2 regions of the Pseudoalteromonas sp. SR43-5 genome follow, and region 1 is predicted to be linked to the other one. Evidence: predicted binding sites of a transcription regulator. Region 1 holds the regulator's gene; the other holds the start of a gene.

The links. Region 1 encodes NrdR, which represses ribonucleotide reductase genes. Its sites were predicted from a motif close to AAACACNANATNTNGTGTTT; they were not measured.
Region 2: nrdA (class 1a ribonucleoside-diphosphate reductase subunit alpha) is a predicted target of NrdR. The motif match lies at 1,591-1,610, and genes of this name have one in related genera.

Annotation. Positions count from the first base shown of each region.
Region 1 is NZ_JACJEA010000035.1:20,089-24,497, forward strand. It holds gene H5090_RS17345 (riboflavin synthase) at 1-571, opposite strand, end outside; gene ribD (bifunctional diaminohydroxyphosphoribosylaminopyrimidine deaminase/5-amino-6-(5-phosphoribosylamino)uracil reductase RibD) at 588-1,721, opposite strand; gene nrdR (transcriptional regulator NrdR) at 1,724-2,173, opposite strand; gene glyA (serine hydroxymethyltransferase) at 2,589-3,845, opposite strand; gene thrC (threonine synthase) at 4,115-4,409, opposite strand, start outside.
Region 2 is NZ_JACJEA010000003.1:151,286-155,694, reverse strand. It holds gene ubiG (bifunctional 2-polyprenyl-6-hydroxyphenol methylase/3-demethylubiquinol 3-O-methyltransferase UbiG) at 1-641, shown strand, start outside; gene H5090_RS03085 (HAD family hydrolase) at 641-1,321, shown strand; gene nrdA (class 1a ribonucleoside-diphosphate reductase subunit alpha) at 1,730-4,012, shown strand; gene nrdB (class Ia ribonucleoside-diphosphate reductase subunit beta) at 4,078-4,409, shown strand, end outside.

The sequences.
Region 1 (4,409 bases):
CTAAATAACGTGCAATTTGATCGACTTCTAAATTAACTTGGGTACCTACTTTAAAATGAGCAATTGTGGTTTGCTCACTCGTGTGTGGGACAATTGTTAATTTGAATTTATTACCCTCTACAGCGTTTACTGTCAGGCTTATACCATCAATACATACCGAACCTTTGTAAGGAATGTATTTCATTAAATTTTCGTCAGTTGTAAGCCAATATTCTGTTGCTCTGGCGTTTGCTGTAATACTTGTAATTGTTGCGATACCATCAACATGGCCAGACACTAAATGACCGCCTAAACGAGAAACAGGTTGCATGGCTTTTTCAAGATTCACCGTTTGTCCTAAAGCATAGTGAGCAAAACCGGTCAAACTAATCGTCTCATTAGATAAATCCGCACTAAAACCATCAATATGTTTATCAACTACAGTTAAGCAAACACCATTAGTTGCAATGCTGTCACCTAACTTTACGTCTGTCATATCAAGATCAGTACTTTGGATACGAATGGCTAAGTCGCCTTGTTTTTTTTGTAATAAAGCAATTTTGCCTGTGGCTTCTATTATCCCAGTAAACATAGCACTACTCTTTTTATTAAGTGATTTTAATGAGTTTTGACGCGGTGATACGTAAATCGTCACCAATGCGCGCACATTCATTAAATGTTAAATCAACGGTGTTTTGCATACTCGTCAATTCAGGAAAATTAACTAAACTTTTTGCATCATGGCCCATTAGTTTAGGCGCTAAATAAAAAACAAACTCGTCAACTAAATTAAGCTCTGTCATTTTACCAGCAAGTGTTGCGCCAGCTTCAAGCCAAACATTATTAAACTGCAGTTGCCCAAGTTTTTCTAAAACGGCTTGTAAATCAACTTTACCGTTACTTTCACTGACTTCAATATGCTTTACAAAATGCGGCCATTGCAATGATTTATCAACCTTAGTCGTAAATATTATTACATCACTTTGGATTTCAAATAAAGCAAGGTCAGGTGTTAAACGGTTTTGAGAGTCAATTATAACACGCACGGGCTGGCGAAGCGGCAAATCAGTAGGCAGTGTGCAAGGCAGCTCACTTAGTCGCACATTAAGTCTAGCATCGTCTACTAGCACTGTATCGGCACCGGTTAAAATAGCGCAGCTTTTCGCTCGGTATAATTGTACGTCTTGTCGAGCAGCAGGACTTGTGATCCACTTACTTTGCCCATTTTTAAGCGCCGTTTTACCATCAATACTCGCTGCCATTTTGCAAATCACATAAGGTAAGCCTTGTTCCATACGCTTAAAAAAGCCAACGTTAAGTGCGCGAGCTTGTGATTCGAGTAACCCGTAAGCAACGTCAATACCCGCGTCGCTCAGTATTTTAAGGCCTTTGCCAGCAACTTGTGGATTTGTATCAACCATAGCAGCAATTACTTTTACCACACCGGCAGCTTTTAAGCCTTCGGCGCACGGTGGCGTACGGCCATAATGACTACACGGTTCAAGCGTTACATAAGCCGTTGCACCTTGTGCATTTTTTCCAGCGACAGCCAGTGCATTTACTTCTGCATGGCCTTGACCTGCTAATTGATGAAAACCCTCACCAATTATTTGATTATTTTTAACTAAAACACAGCCAACATTAGGGTTAGGTGTGGTAGTAAACCGGCCTTTTTTGGCAAGTTCTATGGCGCGTGCCATATACATTTCATCATGTTCAGTAAAAGGAACTTGGCTTTGCATTGTTACTCCCCTAAGCGGGCAATTTCTTCGCCAAATTCGCGTATATCTTCAAACGAGCGATAAACAGAGGCAAATCTTACATACGCTACTTTATCGAGCTTTTTGAGGGCTTCCATAATGCATTCACCAACCAAATGGCTTGAAATTTCTCGCTCGCCTGTAGCACGCAACTGCGATTTTATTATATTCACTACTTCGTCTACTTGCTCTGTGCTCACTGGGCGTTTTTCGAGTGCGCGATTTAAGCCATTTAATAATTTATCTTCGTTAAATGGTTCGCGGCTGCCGTCTTGTTTAATAACACGAGGCATAACCAGTTCAGCGCCTTCAAATGTAGTAAAGCGCTCATGGCAGTCGTTGCACTCACGGCGCCTGCGAACTTGATGGCCTCCACCAACAAGGCGTGAGTCAATAACTTTAGTATCTTTTGCGGTACAAAATGGACAATGCATAGCTCGGTACTTCCGTTTTAAAACAAAAAAGACCGCTAAATAGCGGTCTTTTATCTTAGCAAAAAAATAGGGCCTGTTGACCTTTCAGGATTAAATTTGTTCTATCTATGGGTGATTTAATCGCGGCGCGAGGTTTGTAACCTAGTGGGCTAAGTAAAAACCGAGCAAAGCTTCCGCGTCCTGCTCACGCCCCTTACCTACATCCATGTAGGCAACAAAGAGTAAATCGCCCCTAGGACGAACCCGAGGGCAGTGCATGTTTGGCATTTATGCTGCGTTATCGCCTATTTGTGTGGAGTAACCACACTACATAGACTCTGCCTTGCCTAAAAACCAAACATACTACTGCAAATTAAACCTCGAAAGATAAACAGGCCCCTAGCCTATGTGATCTAAATTACTGCTGCTTATGCAATTAAGCGTAAACAGGTAATTTTGCACAAATTGCTTTTACTTTTTCTTTAACTTGCGCCTGTACAGATTCATCAGTGATGTTATCTAGTACGTCACAAATCCAGCCAGCAAGCTCTTTTGATTCTTCTTCTTTAAAACCACGACGAGTGATTGCAGGAGAACCAATACGCAAACCAGATGTTACAAACGGAGAACGTGGATCGTTTGGCACTGAGTTTTTATTAACTGTGATGTTAGCGTTACCAAGGGCTGCGTCTGCATCTTTACCAGTAATATCTTTATCGATTAAATCGAGTAGGAATAAGTGGTTTTCAGTTTTGTCAGATACGATTTTGTAGCCGCGCTCTTGCATTACAGCAACCATTGCTTTTGCGTTTTTAACAACTTGTGTTTGGTATACTTTAAATTCTGGTTGAAGCGCTTCTTTAAATGCCACTGCTTTTGCTGCAATAACATGACATAAAGGACCACCTTGGCCACCAGGGAAAACTGCGCTGTTAAGCTTTTTATAGATTGCTTCATCGCCACATGCAGAGATAATTAAACCACCACGAGGACCAGCAAGTGTTTTATGCGTAGTTGTAGTTACAACATGTGCATGAGGAACTGGGCTTGGGTAAACGCCTGCCGCAATTAAACCTGCAACGTGAGCCATATCAACAAACAGGTAAGCACCTACTTTGTCAGCAATTTCACGGAACTTAGCCCAATCAACAATACCTGAGTACGCTGAGAAACCACCAATAATCATTTTTGGTTTATGCTCAAGTGCTAGTGCTTCAACCTGTGCGTAATCAATTTCGCCCGTTGTTTCATCTAGTCCGTATTGAATTGCATTGTAAAGCTTACCAGAGAAGCTTACGTGTGATCCGTGAGTTAAGTGACCACCATGAGCTAAGCTCATACCAAGTACAGTATCGCCTGCTTCTAATAGCGCTAGAAAAACAGCTGCATTAGCTTGCGAACCAGCATGTGGTTGTACGTTTGCGTAGTCAGAACCAAATAACTCGTTAGCACGGTCAATTGCTAATTGCTCAACAACATCAACGTGCTCACAACCGCCATAATAACGTTTGCCAGGGTAACCTTCTGCGTATTTATTTGTAAGCTGTGAACCCTGCGCTTCTAGTACACGTGGGCTACAGTAGTTTTCTGAAGCGATTAGTTCAATGTGCTCTTCTTGGCGAGCAGTTTCTTTGTTTATCGCGTCAAATAACTCTGGATCAAAATCCGAAATATTCATGCTACGTTCTAACATTGGGGTCTCCTAGGGCAACGTGTATGGTGTTTTTTAGAGGCTTTATTGTACGCTTTAAACGACTCTTTGCCTACGCTCTTAAGTTGAGGATATTTAAACAGGGATTGAAACTATTTCACAGACTTTTTAAGATGATATTTTCTTATAAAACCATAACGATTTTAAATGAATGCTATTTCCTACATTTAATTAGTAAATGCAACTCACTAGATTTAAAAGCCTAAAGTTATAAAAAAAGGCGGCTTAACCGCCTTTTTGAACTAATTAACTTAGCCAAGTTTAGCAAGTATTTCTGTACGTAATGCGTCGTAATCGGCCTTTATATCGCTTGCTAGGCATGGTTTTGCTAGTGCGTCGCTAAGTGGTTTTGGCATACCTAATTCAATATTTAAAATACCCTCTACGCTTTCTTTAAACTTAGCAGGGTGAGCTGTGGCTAAAAAGATACCCGCGGCCCCTGGCGCTCGATTTTCAACAAGACCTTGGTACGCAATAGCAGTGTGAGGCTCTGCAACATAACCCGTTTGTTGAATTTTTTTCATCACCGATTGCGTGTCTTCCTCG
Region 2 (4,409 bases), on a different contig from region 1:
ACCTAGACGGAGAATTCAAACCTCTTCACGAAATTAACCCGTTACGTTTAGACTTTATAGCAAACAAAACGCAAGGCTTATTCGATAAAGAAACACTCGATGTTGGCTGTGGTGGCGGTATTTTAAGCCAAAGCATGGCGCGCATGGGCGCAAAAGTAACTGGCATCGATATGGGGCAAGAGCCTTTAACTGTTGCTAAGTTGCACAGTTTAGAAACTGGCGTAAATGTAGATTACATAAAAGTGCCAGCAGAAGAGTTTGCATCGCAACACCCAGAGCGCTTTGATGTAATAACCTGTATGGAAATGCTTGAGCACGTTCCCGACCCAGCATCTATCATTCATGCCGTAGCTGCACTTGCCAAACCAGGCGCAGACGTGTTTTTTTCAACCCTAAACAAAACACCTAAAGCATATTTATACGCTATTGTTGGTGCTGAAAAGCTTTTAAAAATGGTGCCTGAAGGTACACACGACCATAAAAAGTTTATAAAACCTGCACAGCTTATTACATGGGCAGAGCAAGCGGGTTTAAAAGTTCGTGCAAGTACAGGCCTTTCTTATAACCCACTATCAAAGCAATATACGCTCAATAGTGACGTTAGCGTAAATTACATACTGTACTTCGAGAAGTTAGCTTAATGGCTAACTCTCAAGCCCCCCTCCCCCTTATTGAGTACGATGCATTTTTATTTGATTTAGACGGCACTCTACTCGACACCGCTGATGATTTAGGTGCGGCTTTAAATGCAGTTCTCATTAATAATAAAATAGAGCCTGTTAGTAGTGATGTATACCGTCCTGCGGCATCTAACGGCGCAGGCGCATTATTAGAGGCTGGTTTTAAAGAGTTATGGGACACACAACCTCAAAGCGAGCTTATTAAGCAATTAGTTGACGAATACGCTGCAAACATAGCAAATCACACACATTGCTTCAGCGGTGTTGAATCGTTGCTTATTGCCCTTGATCAGAAAAAGATCAAATGGGGGATCATGACTAACAAACCAGGGTTTTTAACTGATCCTTTAGTGGCAGCAATTCCCGCATTGAAAAATGCTAGTGTAGTAATAAGTGGCGACACCTTAGCTGAAGCTAAGCCATCCCCTTTACCGCTGCTACACTGTGCAAAGCTTATGGGAGTGCAACCAAAACGCTGTTTGTACATTGGTGATGCACAGCGAGACATACAAGCAGGCAAAGCCGCAGGTATGCATACCGCAACGGCACTTTGGGGTTACATACCAAGTATTGATGAAGCCAACAGCTGGAATGCTGATTTTAACTGGCAAAGCCCAATTGATGGTTTTAACCATATATAGTGCCATGTTAATTAATAAACACTATATATTGTGATTGTGTTAGTTTTTACGCAAAGCTTGCTGATAAAAAAAGCAGTCAAAATTTATTTTTAAAATGCGTAAATTTAGCAGATCATTAGTTGATTTTTGCATATTTCAACTTAAATGATTGTTCGAAGGTGAGTATCTACTAACACAAATACGTTATCCCGAAGTTATCCACAAATAGGGGCAATTATGTCCCTTGCAAAACAACTCAGACCACACTATCTTGTGATCTCTAAATTGAACAACACCAGATATTGTGGCCAAATGTTATTCAATTAAATTCGCAAATATGGCGAAACTTATAATAAATGAGTATATACCTTGCCTCGGCGAGGTATAAAGCATTGGTCAAAATACATAATTCCCAAGGAATACAGGCAAATGAACCAACAGTTATCTGTAAGCAAACGTGACGGGCGTAAAGAGCCTCTTGATCTGGATAAGATCCATCGCGTTATTGAGTGGGCCGCCGAAGGTTTAAACAACGTTTCGGTTTCGCAAGTTGAATTAAAGTCGCACATTCAGTTTTACGACGGTATTCGTACTAAAGACATTCACGAAACCATCATTAAAGCAGCAGCGGATCAGATTTCAAAAGAATCGCCTGATTACCAATACTTAGCTGCACGTTTAGCTGTATTCCATTTACGTAAAAAAGCATACGGTCAATTTGAGCCACCACGTTTATTTGACCACGTAACAAAAATGGTTGGCGATAAACGCTACGATGCTCATTTACTAGTAGATTACACAGAGCAAGAGTTAGATGAGCTTGATGCATACCTTGATCATTCTCGCGATCTTAACTTTAGCTACGCTGCTGTAAAGCAACTTGAAGGTAAGTACCTCGTTCAAAACCGTGTATCGGGTGAAATATACGAAAGTGCACAGTTTTTATATATTTTAGTTGCGGCAAGCTTATTTTCAGATTACCCACGTGAAACACGTACTGATTACATTAAACGTTTTTACGATGCAGTATCTTTATTTAAAATATCTCTACCAACGCCAATTATGTCGGGTGTACGTACGCCTACTCGCCAGTTTAGCTCGTGTGTATTGATTGAATGTGGCGACAGCCTTGATTCAATCAATGCAACGTCGTCAGCTATTGTTAAATACGTTTCACAACGTGCGGGAATTGGTATTAATGCAGGTCGAATTCGTGCGCTAGGTAGCCATATTCGTAACGGCGAAGCGTATCACACAGGTTGTATCCCTTTTTATAAGCACTTTCAAACAGCGGTTAAAAGTTGTTCACAAGGTGGTGTACGTGGCGGCGCAGCAACATTATTCTACCCGCTTTGGCATTTAGAAGTAGAGAACCTACTTGTACTTAAAAATAACCGTGGTGTAGATGACAACCGCGTTCGTCACCTAGATTACGGCGTACAGTTTAATAAACTAATGTACTCTCGTTTAATTAAAGACGACTACATTACGTTATTTAGCCCATCAGATGTGCCTGGCCTTTATGATGCATTTTTTGAAGACCAAGCTGAGTTTGACGCACTTTACGTTAAATACGAACAAGACGAGTCTATTCGTAAAAAACGCATTAAAGCCATTGAGCTTTTCTCTATGTTTGCACAAGAGCGTGCAAGTACTGGTCGTATTTATTTACAAAATGTGGATCACTGTAATACACACAGCCCATTTATTTCTAAAGTTGCGCCAATTCGCCAATCTAACTTATGTTTAGAAATTGCATTGCCAACTAAGCCACTTAATAACGTGAATGACGAAGAAGGCGAAATTGCCCTTTGTACACTTTCTGCGTTTAACCTAGGTGCAATAGAGTCACTTGATGAGCTTGAAGAGCTAGCTGAACTTGCAGTACGCGCACTTGATAACTTACTTGATTTCCAAGACTACCCTGTACCGGCTGCTAAAAATGCAACTATGGGTCGTCGTACACTAGGAATAGGCGTAATTAACTACGCATACTACCTAGCTAAAAACGGTAAGCGTTATTCTGATGGCAGCGCTAATGCATTAACGCATAAAACCTTTGAAGCTATTCAATATTACTTGATGAAAGCATCAAACGAGCTTGCTAAAGAACGTGGCGCATGTCCTAAGTTTAACGAGACAACGTATTCACAAGGTATTATGCCAACAGATACGTATAAACGTGATTTAGATAAAATTTGTGATGAGCCACTTCATCTTGATTGGGATACACTACGTGCAAGTATTAAAGAGCACGGTATGCGTAACTCAACACTAAGTGCATTAATGCCATCAGAAACATCGTCGCAAATCTCTAACGCAACTAACGGTATTGAGCCACCACGTGGGCATATTAGCGTTAAAGCAAGTAAAGACGGTATTTTAAAACAAGTTGTTCCTGAGTATGAGCGTTTAAAAGATCAGTACGAGCTACTATGGGACATTCCATCAAACGATGGTTATCTACAACTTGTTGGCATAATGCAAAAATTTGTTGACCAAACAATTTCTGCAAATACAAATTATGATCCAAACAAGTTCGAAGGCGGTAAAGTACCTATGCAAGTCTTATTAAAAGACTTACTAAGCGCGTACAAACTAGGTGTTAAAACCTTGTATTACCACAATACTCGCGATGGCGCCTCAGATTCACAAGAAGATGCTCCAGAAGTGGAAGATGACGATTGTGAAGGCGGCGCGTGTAAAATATAACTGCTGATTTTTATTTTAAGCGGGCATTTAGCCCGCTTTTTCTGATAGTTTTTTGAGTGATAAACATGTCTTATACTACTTTTAGCCGAAACCATAATAACCAAATGCAAGAGCCAATGTTTTTTGGCCAAACTGTAAACGTATCTCGTTACGACCAACAAAAATACCCAATTTTTGAAAAGTTAATTGAAAAGCAACTGTCTTTCTTTTGGCGTCCTGAGGAAGTAGATGTAAGTAAAGACCGTTTAGACTTTCAAGCATTACCAGATCACGAAAAGCATATATTTTTAAGCAACTTAAAATACCAAACACTGCTTGATAGTGTACAAGGTCGTTCGCCAAACGTGGCTCTACTTCCAATTGTATCGCTACCAGAGCTTGAAACATGGATAGAAAC